One region of the Pseudenhygromyxa sp. WMMC2535 genome, then DNA from elsewhere that is predicted to be linked to it. Evidence: riboswitches for the same ligand, from Rfam matches in the RefSeq annotation. Region 1 holds a riboswitch; the other holds the start of a gene.
What was found. Region 1 has a riboswitch for cobalamin ahead of G6O69_RS11865 (ribonucleoside-diphosphate reductase subunit alpha). Riboswitches for the same ligand answer to the same signal wherever they lie in the genome.
Positions count from the first base shown of each region.

Region 2: linked by a shared signal. The riboswitch ahead of G6O69_RS06995 (TonB-dependent receptor) and the one ahead of G6O69_RS11865 (ribonucleoside-diphosphate reductase subunit alpha) in region 1 are both predicted to bind cobalamin.

Region 1 covers NZ_JABJWV010000001.1:3,085,864-3,092,874, forward strand. The annotation lists gene G6O69_RS11860 (lipoxygenase family protein) at 1-1,554, opposite strand, end outside; cobalamin riboswitch at 1,847-2,043, shown strand; gene G6O69_RS11865 (ribonucleoside-diphosphate reductase subunit alpha) at 2,228-4,591, shown strand; gene G6O69_RS11870 (ribonucleotide-diphosphate reductase subunit beta) at 4,651-5,619, shown strand; gene G6O69_RS11875 (acyl-CoA thioesterase) at 5,606-6,022, shown strand; gene G6O69_RS11880 (amidohydrolase family protein) at 6,072-7,011, shown strand, end outside.
Region 2 covers NZ_JABJWV010000001.1:1,858,776-1,865,786, forward strand. The annotation lists gene G6O69_RS06985 (beta-propeller domain-containing protein) at 1-1,907, shown strand, start outside; gene G6O69_RS06990 (M3 family metallopeptidase) at 2,040-4,181, opposite strand; cobalamin riboswitch at 4,304-4,485, shown strand; gene G6O69_RS06995 (TonB-dependent receptor) at 4,517-6,904, shown strand; gene G6O69_RS07000 (hypothetical protein) at 6,910-7,011, shown strand, end outside.

The sequences.
Region 1 (7,011 bases):
CCAGGCCTGGAGCTCGCTGTCCTCGGTCACCGCCGCGTCGTCGTTGTAGTAGATCGCCAGATAGTCCCGCACCCACGACTCGATGGCCGACCACGAGAGCAGCGCGTCGTCTCGGTAGGGGTAGCCAGGGAAGCTCTCGGAGTCCATGACCCCGCGGCGCGCGAGCTCCTCGGGCAGCATGTGGGCGTTGAAGTCGAGGGCGCCCAGGGCCTGAGAGGTCAGCGCCCAGTCCGACTCGATGGTCCCCGCGAGCAGCTTGTCCACGGTCCCGCCGGGCGCGACCAAGGAGGTGACGGCCGCATTGTTGATGAACAAGGTGCCCTGAAAGTGGGGCAGGAGCAGCAGGTAGACCGGGTGGTTTTGGGCCAGGTTGCGGTGGGTGGCGACCGCGAACGGCTCGACCAGGAAGTGCGTCAGCCCGAGGTGGCTGATCAGCTCGTGGTAGTTGCCGTCGGCCGTCTGGATGTGCAGCTTGGCCAGCTCCCAGCCCTCGCCGTCGTCGGGGTAGAAGATCGGCGTGGAGTTGCCCGGGGTCTGACCGCACTGGATCGCCACCGGCTCGAGCAGCCGGTGCTCGCCGACCAGGGCGAAGAGCGCGAGGCCCGGGGTGATGTACTTTTGCCCGGCCGGGAAGTCGCCGGGCTCGAGGGTCTCGAGCGCGCGGTAGTCGACGAGATAGACGCGGTCATCGGCCAGCGCGTCGTCCGGGCTCAGGCCGACGCGCGCCTCGAAGCGCGCGGGGTCGACGGGGAAATTGCTGGGCAGCGCGTCGATCTTGCGGATCAGCAGGGGGTTGGGCCCGGCCACGCGCATGCGCGCGAACAGGGCGTCGGACATGGTCTGGGAGACCACGTCCGGGACCACGACGGTCTGGAATTGATCGGCGTAATCGCGCAGCGCCGTCGCTGGACCATAGAGCCCGGCCTGCTCGAGGCCCGAGTGGATCAGCGCCTCGATGATGTCCTCGAAGATCGAGCCGAGGCGATCGAGGTGCTCCCTTTGTGCGCCGCGCTTGCCCCCCTTGGTGACGTCGTCGTGGACGTCCTTGGTCAGCTCCTCGAGGGCCTCGCGCTGCTCCTCGAGGGTGTCGACGAAGGTCTTGACCTCGTCGGGGGCCTCGCGGAGGGCGCGGACGTCGTCGATGATCTCCACGACCTCGTCGAGGGCGTGCTCGATCCGCCCGCGGATCTTCTTCAAGGTCGCGTCGCGCCAGCTCGCGTCGCCGATCTGAAAGTCGGCCGGCGGCGGCGGATCGAGGGCGACGGCGCCCACGCCAAACAGGTTGGTGACGTTGACGACCATGTTGCTGAGCAGGTCGAGGCCGGTGTCGAGGATGTCGAGGATCTGGACCGCGTTGAGCTGCTGGCTGGGCGGCAAGGGGTGCTGATCGTCGACCTCGAGCACGGCGATGGGCTGAAAGACCAGGGTCTGGCCGTCGTACTCGTAGCTGTGCGAGTGCGACCAGGTGTACTGCGTCCTGGCCCAGGCGAGCGCGCGCTGACGCTCGGCGGCTTGAGTGGCGTTGGCATATTGGGGCAAGGTGGGGTTCGCCATTTGTCTATCCAGTCGTGTCTATCTCGGGCACGATATCCGAACTCGGTCGATATGTGGTTAGTCGATTCGATGAGCTCGAAATATCAATATGAAAACATGGCATCGGTGCGCTCTGGAAACATGGAGATTGGCGCTGGCTCCGCCGGGCTGCTGGCCGGGTTGCTGGCCGGGCTCCTGGATGGTTTGGCGGGAGCTTTCGAGAGACGCTGCCGCGGTGTTCAGCCTCGTTCCGTCACTGCGTGCCGCCCGCTTCGGACCACAACATGTTGTTGACAAGGGCTGGGCACCCCCCATATGTTGTGCCCGCGAAGGTTCACGGCCTGGCCGTGAATCAAGAGGGAATCCGGTGCGAATCCGGAGCTGCCCCGCAGCGGTGAACGAGAACGAAGCCCCGAGACAGGCACTGGCGACGGCCGGGAAGCCAGGGGTGTAGGTGACGCCAAGTCGCGCTCGTGAGTCCGAAGACCTGCCTTCGCTCGATCCTGGGAGACAACCAGGGTCGGCTCGACCTGAAGCCTCGGGGGAGGCCCACGGTGCCGGTGTTCACCTCTGGTGTGCCCGTCCCTCGACCCCCTTTGCTTCACAGCCCGCGGGGGCGCAGGTTCGACAGGCACCCGAAGCATCTCGCGGTGGACTCTGCCTGCTTGCCGTCTTCGCGACCACGACGCCGCACATGCCGACAGCAAGCACGCCCTCCCCGACTCAGCCCGACCCCGCGCTCACCGCCGCCTCGGACTCCCTCTCGCCGGCTGCGCCGCCGGTCGCAGATGCCGAGCTTCGCCGCCTCGCGGCTGGCCTGGACCACGTCGACCTCGAGTGGACGATCGACACGGCCGCGCGCCGGCTCCCGCCCGGGGCCGACGCCCGCGCGCACTACGACCTGCTCGCCCACACCGCGATCGCGCGGGTGGATCAGGCGCCCGAGTACGCCAGCTTGGCCGCGCGCTGCCTGGCGCGGGTGATCGAGCTCGAGGTCGGCGGGGCGGGGATCACCGGCTTCGTCAACGGGATCGAGGCCATGCACCGCGTCGGGCTGATCAACGAGCGCCTGCTCGAGTACGCCCGCCACCACGGCGCCGCGCTCCAGGCCGCGATCGACCCCGGGCGCGACGCGGGCTTCGACTACTTCGGCCTGCGCACCGTCTACGACCGCTACCTGCTCCGCCACCCGCGGACCCGCGCGGTGCTCGAGACCCCCCAGCACTTCTTCATGCGCGTGGCCGCGGCCCTGTCCGAGCAGGTCGAGGACGCGCTCGAGCTCTACACTCGCTACAGCCGCCTCGACCTGCTGCCGAGCTCACCCACGCTCTTCAACGCCGGCACCCGCCGCGAGCAGCTGTCGAGCTGCTACCTGCTCGACTCGCCCCGCGACCACCTGCTCGACATCTACGCGCGCTACACCGACGTCGCCCAGCTCTCGAAATTCGCCGGCGGCGTGGGCCTTTCCTACTCGCGGATCCGCAGCCGCGGCTCGCTGATCGGCGACACCAACGGCCACTCCAACGGGATCGTGCCCTGGCTCAAGACCCTCGACGCCTCGGTCGCGGCGGTCAACCAAGGCGGGCGGCGCAAGGGGGCGTGCTGCGTGTACCTCGAGACCTGGCACGCCGACATCGAGGAGTTCCTCGAGCTGCGCGACAACACCGGCAACGAGTACGCGCGCACCCACAACCTCAACATCGCCAACTGGATCCCGGACCTCTTCATGCGCCGGGTCGAGGCCGACGCGATGTGGAGCCTCTTCGATCCCAAGGCCGTGCGCCACCTCGTGGATCTCTACGGCGAGAAATTCGAGCGCGCCTACGAGGCGGCCGAGCGCGCCGGCCTGGCGACCAAGCAGCTGCCCGCGCGGGCGCTCTACGGGCGGATGATGCGGACCTTGGCCCAGACCGGCAACGGCTGGATGTGCTTCAAGGACCGGTCCAACGCGACCTGCAACCAGACCGCGCGGCCCGGGCGGACGGTGCACCTGTCGAACCTGTGCACCGAGATCCTCGAGGTCACCAACGACGACGAGACCGCGGTCTGCAACCTGGCCTCGGTCAACCTCGCCCACCACCTGACCACTGGCGAGGGCGAGGGCGAGGGCGAGGGCGAGGGCGGGCTCGAGGTCGACTGGGACAAGCTGCGCCAGACCGTCGAGGCCGCGACCCGGGCGCTGAACCGGGTGATCGACATCAACTACTACCCGATCGCCTCGGCCGAGACCGCCAACCAGCGCTGGCGACCGATCGGCCTCGGGGTGATGGGCTTCGCCGACATGCTCTTGATGCTCGGCCTCGACTTCGACTCCAGGGCCGCCCAGGACGTCGCGCGGCGCGTGGCCGAGCACATCTACTTTCACGCCCTGCGGACCTCCTGCGAGCTCGCCCGGGACCACGGCCCGCACCCCGCCTACCCCGAGACGCGGGTGGCCGACGGCGCCCTGCACCCGGACCTTTGGGAGGTGAGCCTGTCCAGGGAGCTCGACTGGTCCGGGCTGCGGACCGAGATCGCCGCCCACGGCCTGCGCAACTCGCTGCTCGTGGCGATCGCCCCGACGGCGACGATCGCCTCGATCGCCGGGTGCTACGAGTGCATCGAGCCGATCATCAGCAACATCATCAAGCGCGAGACCCTGTCGGGGGAGTTCGTGCAGATCAACCGCCACCTGGTCCGGGAGCTGCGCGCCCTGGGGCTGTGGGACGCCGAGATGATCGACGCGCTCAAGGCCAACGAGGGCTCGATCCAGGCGATCTCGCGGATCCCCGCGGCGCTGCGCCGGCGCTTTCGCACGGCCTGGGAGCTGCCCATGCGCGCGCTCCTCGATCTCGCAGTGACCCGCGCGCCCTTCGTGGACCAGAGCCAGTCGCTCAACTTGTTCATGGAGACCCCCGACATCGCGCGGCTGAGCTCGATGTACTTCTACGCGTGGACGGCCGGGCTCAAGACCACCTACTACCTGCGCTCGCGGCCGGCGACGCGCATCGCCAAGACCACCTTGCAGGCGAAGGCCTGCGACCTCGAAAACCCGCAGCTTTGCGAGGCCTGCCAGTGATCGACCACCATCGCCCCGCCCACCTCCTCGACCCCGGCCAGTGCCTGACGCTGCGCCCGATGGTCTACCCCAGCTTCTACGAGCGCTACCGGGCGGCGATCCGCAACACCTGGACCGTCGAGGAGGTCGACTTCTCCACGGACCTCCGCGACCTGCGTGAGCGCATGGGCCCGGCCGAGCGCCACCTGATCGAGCGCCTGGTCGCCTTCTTTGCGACCGGGGACTCGATCGTCGCCAACAACCTGGTGCTCAGCTTGTACCGCCACCTCAACGCCCCGGAGGCGCGCATGTACCTCTCGCGCCAGCTCTACGAGGAGGCGCTGCACGTGCAGTTTTATCTGACCTTGCTCGACACCTACGTCCCGGACCCCGTGGCCCGCGAGGCGGCCTTCGCCGCGGTCGAGAACATCCCCTCGATCCGCGCCCAGGCCGAGTTTTGCGCGCGCTGGCAGGCGCCGATGGCCGGCCTCGAGCGGCTCGAGAGCGCCGAGGACCAGCGCACCTTCTTGCTCAACTTGATCTGCTTCGCGGCCTGCACCGAGGGCCTGTTCTTCTACGGGGCCTTCGCCTACGTGTACTTCCTGCGCTCGCGCGGCCTGCTTCACGGCCTGGCCGCGGGCACCAACTGGGTGTTCCGCGATGAGAGCGGGCACATGGAATTCGCCTTCGAGGTCGTCGACGTGATCCGCCGCGAGTCCCCGGCGCTCTTCGACGACGCGCTCGCGGCCCAGATCGTCGAGATGATCGAGGAGGCCGTGGACTGCGAGACCGAGTTCGCCCGGGATCTGCTCGAGGGCACGGCGCACCGCGTCGCGGGGCTGACCGTGGCCGACCTGCGCGGCTACCTCGAGTACTGCGCCGACCAGCGCCTGGTCCGCCTGCGCCTGCCGCCGCGCTACGGCGCGCAAAACCCCCTGAGCTTCATGGCCTTGCAAGACATCCCGGAGCTCGCCAACTTCTTCGAGCGCCGGGTCTCGGCCTATCAAAACGCGGTAGAAGGGAGCGTCGCCCTCGATGTCGACTTCTGATTCAGAACGCAGCGAGCCCGCGTGCCCGGGCCAGGTCCGCGAGTGCCGGATGATCGAGATGGTCTTCCCCGAGCAGACCAACCACTACGGGACCTTGTTCGGCGGCCAGGCCCTCGCGCTCATGGACAAGGCCGCCTTCGTGGTCGCCTCGCGCTGGTGTCGGTGCACCGTGGTCACGGCGAGCAGCGACCGCGTGGACTTTCGGCGCCCGGTCAAGCAAGGCCAGCTCCTCGAGCTGATCGCCTCGCTCGTGGACACCGGCCGCAGCTCCATGCGCGTGGTCGTCGAGGTCTGGGCCGAGGACCTGCTCGGCGGACAGCGCGAGCTGGCCACGCGCGGGGAGTTCGTGCTCGTCGCCCTCGACGCGCAGGGCAAGACCACGGCGGTGCCTCCGCTCGACTGAGCGCGACGCGAGGTTGGTGCGAGCCTCGCTTTGGCGCTATGTCGAAGCCATGAAGCGACGCGCCTTTCTCGAGCTCGGCCTCGCCGCCCCCTCGTTGGTCGCCAGCATGTCGGGTTGCGGGGGCCGCTCCCGTGGCGCGTGTCCCGAGCCCCCGGCACCCGCGCCTGGCGAGGCGAACCAGGTCGAGCCGGCCGCGCTCGAGGGGCGCAGCTGGCTGCTGACCGGCGCCCGCGTGCCCGCGATCTTCGCCCCGCAGGGCGAAGAGGGCAGCTACGACCTGCGCGTGGTCGAGGGGCGCATCGTGTCCATCGAGCGCGCGCCGTCGTCTGCGGGCGCTGGGGAGCCTGGCTTGGACTTGCGCGGTTGCTGGCTGCTGCCGGGCTTCGTCGACACCCACTTTCACCTGTGGAACTCCCTGGCTCGCGGCGCCGACAACAGTCAGCTCGGCGGCTTCTACCCGTCCATGGGCGCGCTGGCGAAGGTCTGGACGCCCGCGGCCAGCGCCCTGGGGGTCGAGCTCGGCCTGGCGGAGTGCGTGGCCAGCGGGATCACCACGGTCAACAACTGGGCGCACAACGTCCGCTCGCCGGAGCACGCCGCGGCCGAGCTCGACGCCCAGCTGCGCTCGGGGGTGCGCGGGCGCTTCTCCTGCGGCTACAGCCAGAGCCTGGGCGAGGACGAGATCATGGATCTCGACACCGTCGCGGCCATGCTCGCCCAAGTCGAGGGGATCCAGGGCAGCTTGATCGACGTGGGGATCGCCGCCCGCGGCCCCGACCGCAGCGCCGGCGAGGTCTGGCGCGCCGAGTGGGATCGCGCGCGGGCCCTGGGCGTCCCGATCACCGCGCACGTCGCCTCGAAGCGGGCCGCGGCCGACGAGCACAACATCCCCCTGATGTACGAAGAGGGCCGCCTCGGCCCCGACGTGCAGCTGGTCCACGCCACCCACGCCCGGCCCGAGGACTACGCCATGCTCGCCGAGGCCGGCT
Region 2 (7,011 bases), 1.2 Mb from region 1:
TGGACGCCGCCACCTATAGCTGTGAAGACTGGTGGTGGGAGGAAGAGGAAGAAGAAGAGGAAGAAGAAGAGGAGGCCAGCGAGTACACCACGACCAACACCCAGGTCGAGGACGTCGACGAGGCCGACTTCGTCAAGAACGACGGCGGCTACGTCTACCTGCTCGCCGACGGCAATTTCTGGATCCTCGACGCCTGGCCGGCCGACGAGACGCACACGCTCTCGACCTTCGAGATCAAGGGCGAGCCCAAGCGGATGTACGTCCACGAGGACAAGGCGATCATCTACTCGCTGATCGACGGCTACTGGTCCAACAACCCGGCCTCCAACTGCACCTACGGCTACGGTTGTGACTTCACCGGCGACGGCGCGCCGATGCGGATCACGATCCTCGACATCAGCGACCGCGAGAACCCGGTGCTCACCCGCGAGCTCGAGTTCGACGGCGCCTACCTCAACTCTCGCCGCGTGGGCATGGACATCCACACGGCGATCGTGTTCTCCGAGTTCGGCCTCAACGCCGTCGACGACCTCGACTACTGGCCCGACGACCTGCCCAACGTGTGGTGCGGGCTCGAGGACGAGTACGGCTACAGCGTAGCCGAGGTCCACGCGCTCTTCGACGAGCTGCACGCGCAGAACCTCGAGAAGATCGAGAACACCCCGATCCTCGACCTCCTGCCCAAGGTCGTCGACAAGCGCTACGACGGCGACGAGGTCACCGTCAGCGAGGCGCCGCTGTCGGAGTGCGAGGACTTCTACATCTCGGAGCTCAGCGACGCCGAGGGCTTCTTGTCGCTGATGTCCTTCGCGATCGACGAGGTCGATCCGATGGCCGCGACCACGATGCTCAGCCAGCCCGGCGCGATGTATGCCGACGCCGACTCGCTCTACATCGCGGTCCGTCACCGTCGGCCCTACACCGACGATCCCGACTGGTTCCCGGACATCGATCCGGAGATCGACGACGCCACCTCGCTGCACAAGTTCAAGCTCAAGAAGGGTGGCAAGAAGCCCAAGTACCAGGCCAGCGGCGTGGTCAAGGGTCGCGTGCTCAACCAGTTCTCGATGGACGAGTACGACGAGGTCCTGCGCATCGCCACGACCAGCGGCTTCTTGCCCTCGCCCGACGTGCACAGCACGATCTCGGCGCTCGAGCAGGACGGCTCCCAGCTCGTCGTGCTCGGTCAGGTCGACAACCTGGCCCCGACCGAGGACATCCGCTCGGTCCGCTTCCGTGACGAGATCGGCTACGTCGTCACCTTCAAGAAGACCGACCCGCTCTTCGTCATCGACCTCGCCGACCCGAACGCGCCCGAGGTGCTCGGGGAGCTCAAGATCCCGGGCTTCTCGACCTACATGCACCCCATGGACGAGGATCACCTCCTGACCATGGGCTACGACGCGGACGACATGGACTCGTTCGCCTACTTCCAGGGCCTCCAGCTCCAGATCATCGATAACACCGATCTCGAGAACCCGACCCTGACCCACAAGGAGATCATCGGCACCCGCGGCTCGACCTCGGACGCCGCGACCAACCACCTCGCGTTCACCTACTTCAAGGCCCGCGACCTGCTCGCCGTGCCGATGACGATCTGCGAGGAGAGCAACGGCGGCGGCGACTATGGTGACATCATGACCTTCAGCGGTCTGCTGGTCTACCAGGTGACCACCGAGGACGGCTTCAAGCTGCTCGGCGGCGTCCCCCACGACGAGCCCGAGACCTTGGACAACTACACCAACAAGTGCAACAACTGGTGGACGAAGTCCAACTCGAGGGTCAAGCGCTCGATCTTCATGGAGGATTGGGTCTACTCGATCGCCCTCGAGCGGATCAAGGTCGCGAACATCTCCGACCTCGAGAACCCGCCGGTGGACATCAAGCTCGTCGTCGACGACGAGTAGGCCGCAGGGCCCAATGAAAAACGCGCCCGGTCCTCAGGACCGGGCGCGTCTTCAATTCACTCGCGGCGCGACAACCCCAACGCCGGCCGAGCGCCGGCCGAGCGCCGGCCGAGCGCCGGCCCTGCGCCGGGATCACTCGTCGACGAGGCCGCGGCGGACCAGCAGCGCGTCGACCGTGGGCTCCTGACCGCGGTAGTTGACGTACTGGGTCATGGGGTCGACGGTGTTGCCCTTGGACAAGATCAGCTCGCGGAAGCGGTCGCCGTTGGCCCGGGTCAGGCCGCCCTGAGTGCCCATGTAGGCGAAGGCGTCGGCGGCCAGGACCTCGGTCCACAGGTAGGCGTAGTAGCCAGCCGAGTAGCCGCCGGCGAAGGTGTGCGCGAAGTAGTTCGAGCGGTAGCGCGGGGGCACCGGGGCGAAGTCCACCCCGTGCTTGGCCAGGGCCTGGTGCTCGAAGGCGTCGACGTCGCTGATCTTCGCGTCGGCGGGGATCATGTGCCACTCCATGTCGAGCAAGGCCGCGGCGATGTACTCGAGGCTGGCGAAGCCCTGGTTGAACTCGCGCGAGGCGAGCAGCTTGTCGAGCAGCTCGGGGGGGATCGCCTCGCCGGTCTGATAGTGCTTGGCGAAGTTGGCCAGGACCTTGGTGTCGATGGCCCAGTCCTCCTCGAACTGCGAGGGGAACTCGACGTAGTCGCGGGGCACCGCCGTGCCCGCGAGGCTCGGGTAGGTGGCCTCCGAGAACAGCCCGTGGACCGCGTGGCCCATCTCGTGGAACATCGTCCCGACCTCGTCGAAGGTCAGCAGCGTGGGCTGGCCGGCGGGCGGCTTGGGCACGTTGAGCACGTTGACGATCACCGGCTTGCGGCCGAGCAGCTCGCTCTGGCCGACGATCGCGTTCATCCACGCCCCGCCGCGCTTGCCCTCGCGGGCGAAGTAGTCGGCGTAGAACAGCCCGACGCTGGTCCCGTCGGCGTCGAAGACCTCGAAGGTGCGCACGTCCGGGTGGTAGGTGGGCAGGTCGGTGCGCTCCTCGAAGCGGATCCCGAACAGCTCGCCCATCGCGAAGAACAGCCCGTCCTTCATCACGCGCTCGAGCTCGAAGTAGGCGCGGACCTCGTTCTCGTCGAGGTCGAACTGCTTGGCCCGGACCTTCTCGGCGTAGTAGGCCCAGTCCCAGGGCTCGAGCTCGAAGCGCTGCTCGTCGGCGGCGATCGCCTTCTCGATCGCCTCGGCCTCGGCCTTGGCCTTGTCGACGACCCGCGGGGCGAGGTCGTCGAGCATCTTCAGCACGGCCTCGGGGGTCTTGGCCATCTGCTCGCCGAGCACGTAGTTGGCCCAGGTCGGCTCACCGAGCAGCGCGGCCTTGCGCGCGCGCAGCTCGACGATCTGCAGGAGCACCGGGCCGTTTTGCGCGGCGCGCTCGGCCGAGGCCTCGAAGATCTGCTGACGCAGCGCGCGGTCCTCGAGGCTGGCGAGCACCGGCTGCTGCGTGGTGTTGAGCAGGTTGATCACGTACTTGCCGGGCATCCCGGCGGCCTCGCCCGCGGCGGCCAGGGCGGCGATGTCGTTCTCGCTCAGGCCCGCGAGCCGAGCTTTGTCCTCGACGACCACCGCCCCCGCCTTCCCGGCGGCGAGCAGGTTTTGGGAGAACTGCGTGGTCAGCTTGGACAGCTCGGCGTTGATCTCGCGGATCTCGGCCTTGGCGGCCTCGTCGAGCTTGGCGCCGGCGCGCACGAAGTCCTCGTAGACCTTCTCGACCAGGCGCAGGTCCTCGCCCTGGAGCGAGTCGCGGCCCTCGTAGACCGCCTCGACCCGGGCGAAGAGCGCGGGGTCGAGGACGATCGAGTCGCCGTGGGCCGAGAGCAGCGGGGCCATCTCGGCCTCGAGCGCGCGGATCTCATCGTTGGAGACCGTGCCCGTGAGGCTGAAGAACACGTCGGCGGTGCGGTTGAGGATCGCCCCGGCGCGCTCCATGGCGACCACGGTGTTCTCGAAGCTGGGCGGCTCCTCGTTGCTGGTGATCGCCGCGATCTCGGCGCTGTGTGCCTCCATGCCGCGCTCGAAGGCCGGGCGGAAGTCGGCGAACTCGATGGCGTCGTAGGCGGGCGCCTCGTACTGCAAGCTGCTGGCGACGAGGAGCGGGTTGTCTTCGCCCTCGGTCTGGGTCTTGGTGCCTGGGTCGTTCACGGGTGATGCGTCGGTCTTGGGGTGGCAGGCGGTCAGCGCGGTGGCCGACAGGGCGAGGGTCAGAGCGAAAAAGGGCGTGCGCATGTCGGGTCCTGGGATATACGCCGAAGGCCCCGGGTGTGGCGAGAGCGCGGGCCGGCGACGAAGACGGGGATCTTCACGGGGCGCTGGACGCGAAAGGGGCTTTTGTGCGAAACAAAGCCGTCAGACGCCCGAGCGCGGGCGGTGCCGCGCGAGCGGCGAAGAGGGAACCCGGTGAGAATCCGGGGCGGCTCCCGCCACTGTGAGCGGCGACGTCGAGGCATCCGAGCCACTGGGGAGACCTGGGAAGGCGCCGAAGACGAACGACCCGCGAGCCAGGAGACCTGCCTCCCGCGCCCCATTCATCGGTGAGACGGGAGCCCCTCGCCTTGGTCCTCATGCGTATCGCGTGCGCGCTCGCGCTCGCACCATCCTCTTCGGCCACCGCCTCCGCTGCGGCCGAGCCGTGCATGGGGCTGCTCGCGGCGTCCGCCTCGCCCGCCGCCGCCGAAGACGCGCCAGGCAGCGACGCTGCCAGCGAGGGCGCCCCGGAGATCTCGCCCGGGAGCGCTCCAGACGCTCCAGGCGCGCTGGAGACTCCGAGCCCGCCCGGCTCTTCGAGCCCGCCCAGCTCTCCGGACACACGCAGCGACGCCGGCTCCGCGAGTCGCCCGAGCGCCTCGCCCTATCGCACCGAGGTCGTCGTCGGTCGAGAGCGCGGCGACGGCCTCGCCGCCCAGCGCAACCTCAGCCGGCGCAGCTTCGGCTTCGTCACGGCCATCGACCTCGCCAGCGAGCCCGGGCGACCCGCGGCCGACGACCTCGCCAGCGTGGTCAGCCGCGCGCCGGGGGTCACGGTGCGCTCGATCGGCGGCCTGGGTCAGTTCAGCGCGGTCTCGCTGCGCGGCAGCACGAGCTTGCAGGTCCCGATCTTCCTCGACGGCGCGCCCTTGAGCGGGAGCCTCTCGGGGGTCGTGGATCTCGGCGCGGTCCCCCTCGACGCCCTCGCCCGGATCGAGCTCCACCGCGGCCACGCGCCGGCCCGCTACGGCGCGGCGGCGATCGGCGGCGTCATGGATCTCGTCGGCGAGGTCCACCGCGGCGACGATCGTCTGTGGCTCGCCGGCGGCTTCGGCTCGTTTTTGGCCCGCGAGGCCCGGGCCGGCTACGCCCACGCCCTGCGCCCCGACCTGTCGATCGCCGCGCGCATCGGCTACGCGGGCGCGCGCGGCGACTTCTCCTACTACGACGACGCCAACACCCCGCTGATCCCCGAGGACGACGGCTACTCGCGGCGCCTCAACAACGACTACGACCGGCTCTTCGCCCAGCTGCGCGTGGATCATCGCCGTGATCACCTGCGCGTGTCCTCGCAGCTGCTCGGGTGGTGGAAGACCCAGGGCATCCCGGGCACCGCCGCGGCCCCGGCCGCCGACGCCCGCGGGCGCACGGCCTCGCTGCGCAACGTCACCCGCGTGCGCCGAGACGGCCTCGGGCCCGGGGGCTACGTCGAGTGGATCGCCAGCTTGGCCGTGGAAGACCGGCTGTTTCGCGACCTCGGCGGCGAGGTCGGCCTGGCCGCCAACGACCAGCGCGCGCTGAGCTTCGAGGGCTGGATCTCCCCGCGACTGCGCGCCCCTTTGTGGCGCGGCGCGTGGCTCGAGCTCAGCGCCGAGGCCCGGGGCGAGCGCGTGACCATCGACGAGCGCTACGGCGATGAGAGCGGGAGCGGGAGCGGGAGCGGGAGCGGAGACGGGAGCGGGGACGCTCAGGTCCTCGCCTCCGGCGACGCCACCCGCGGGCGGACCAGCCTGGGCCTGGGCGTCGAGCTCGAGCAGTGGCTGTTCTCGCGGCGCTGGGCCATCTCCCCGGCGCTGCGCGTGGACCTGGCCGCCAGCAACTTCGCCGTGCCCGAGGGCCAGGGCGAGGTCGACGACGCCGGCCGCGACAGCGTGGTCCTCGGCTGGTCGCCGCGCCTGGCCAGCAAGCTGAAGCTCGTCGAGGGCCTCGAGGCCCGGGCCAGCGTCGGCCGATACCTGCGCTTTGCGACGCTCTTCGAGCTCTTCGGCGACCGCGGCTACCTCGTCGGCAACGAGGGCCTGCGCCCGGAGCAGGGCACCAAGGTCGACGGCGGGCTGATCCTCGACCTCGAGGATCTCGGCGGGGCCGTGGATCTCTTCGCCCAGGTCGTCGGCTTCGCGACCTGGAGCGAGGACCTGATCCAGTGGGTGCGCAGCGGCCCGGTGATCCGCCCGACAAACGTCGCCGGCGCGCGGGTCCGCGGCCTCGAGGCTGGCCTGAGCCTGCGCGCCTGGGACCGCGACCTGAGCCTCGACCTCGCCTACACCTTGCTCGACAGCCGCAACGAGAGCCCCGAGGCCGAGCAGTACGGCCAGCCCCTGCCCGGGCGCCCGCGCCACAGCCTGCTCGCCCGCCCGGCCGGCGGCCACCGCTTTCGCCTCGGCCGCGCCGGCGTCGGCTTCGAGCCGCGGGTGTTTTGGGAGCTCGAGTGGATCGCCGGCAACACCTTGGACCTCTCGGGGCGCGTGGAGCTGCCCCCGCGCCTGCTCCATGGCGCGGGCCTGAGCCTGCGCGTGGCCGACCGCGTCGAGCTGGGCGTCCAGGTCCGCAACCTCGGCAACCTGCGCCAGACCACCATCACCCCTGCGCTCGGGCCGACGCAGTCCTACCCCGCGGGGATCAGCGACTTCATCGGCTTCCCCCTTCCGGGCCGCAGCGTGTGGGGCTCGCTGCGCGTCGACCTCGACCTCCCCCGAAAGCAATGATCACGATGCGCGCCGATCCGCCTCTCCCCTCCCTTCGCCGCCCGACCACCTTGGCCTGCGCCCTCGCCTGCGCGAGCCCGGCCTGCACCAGCGACGAGGCCCCGAGC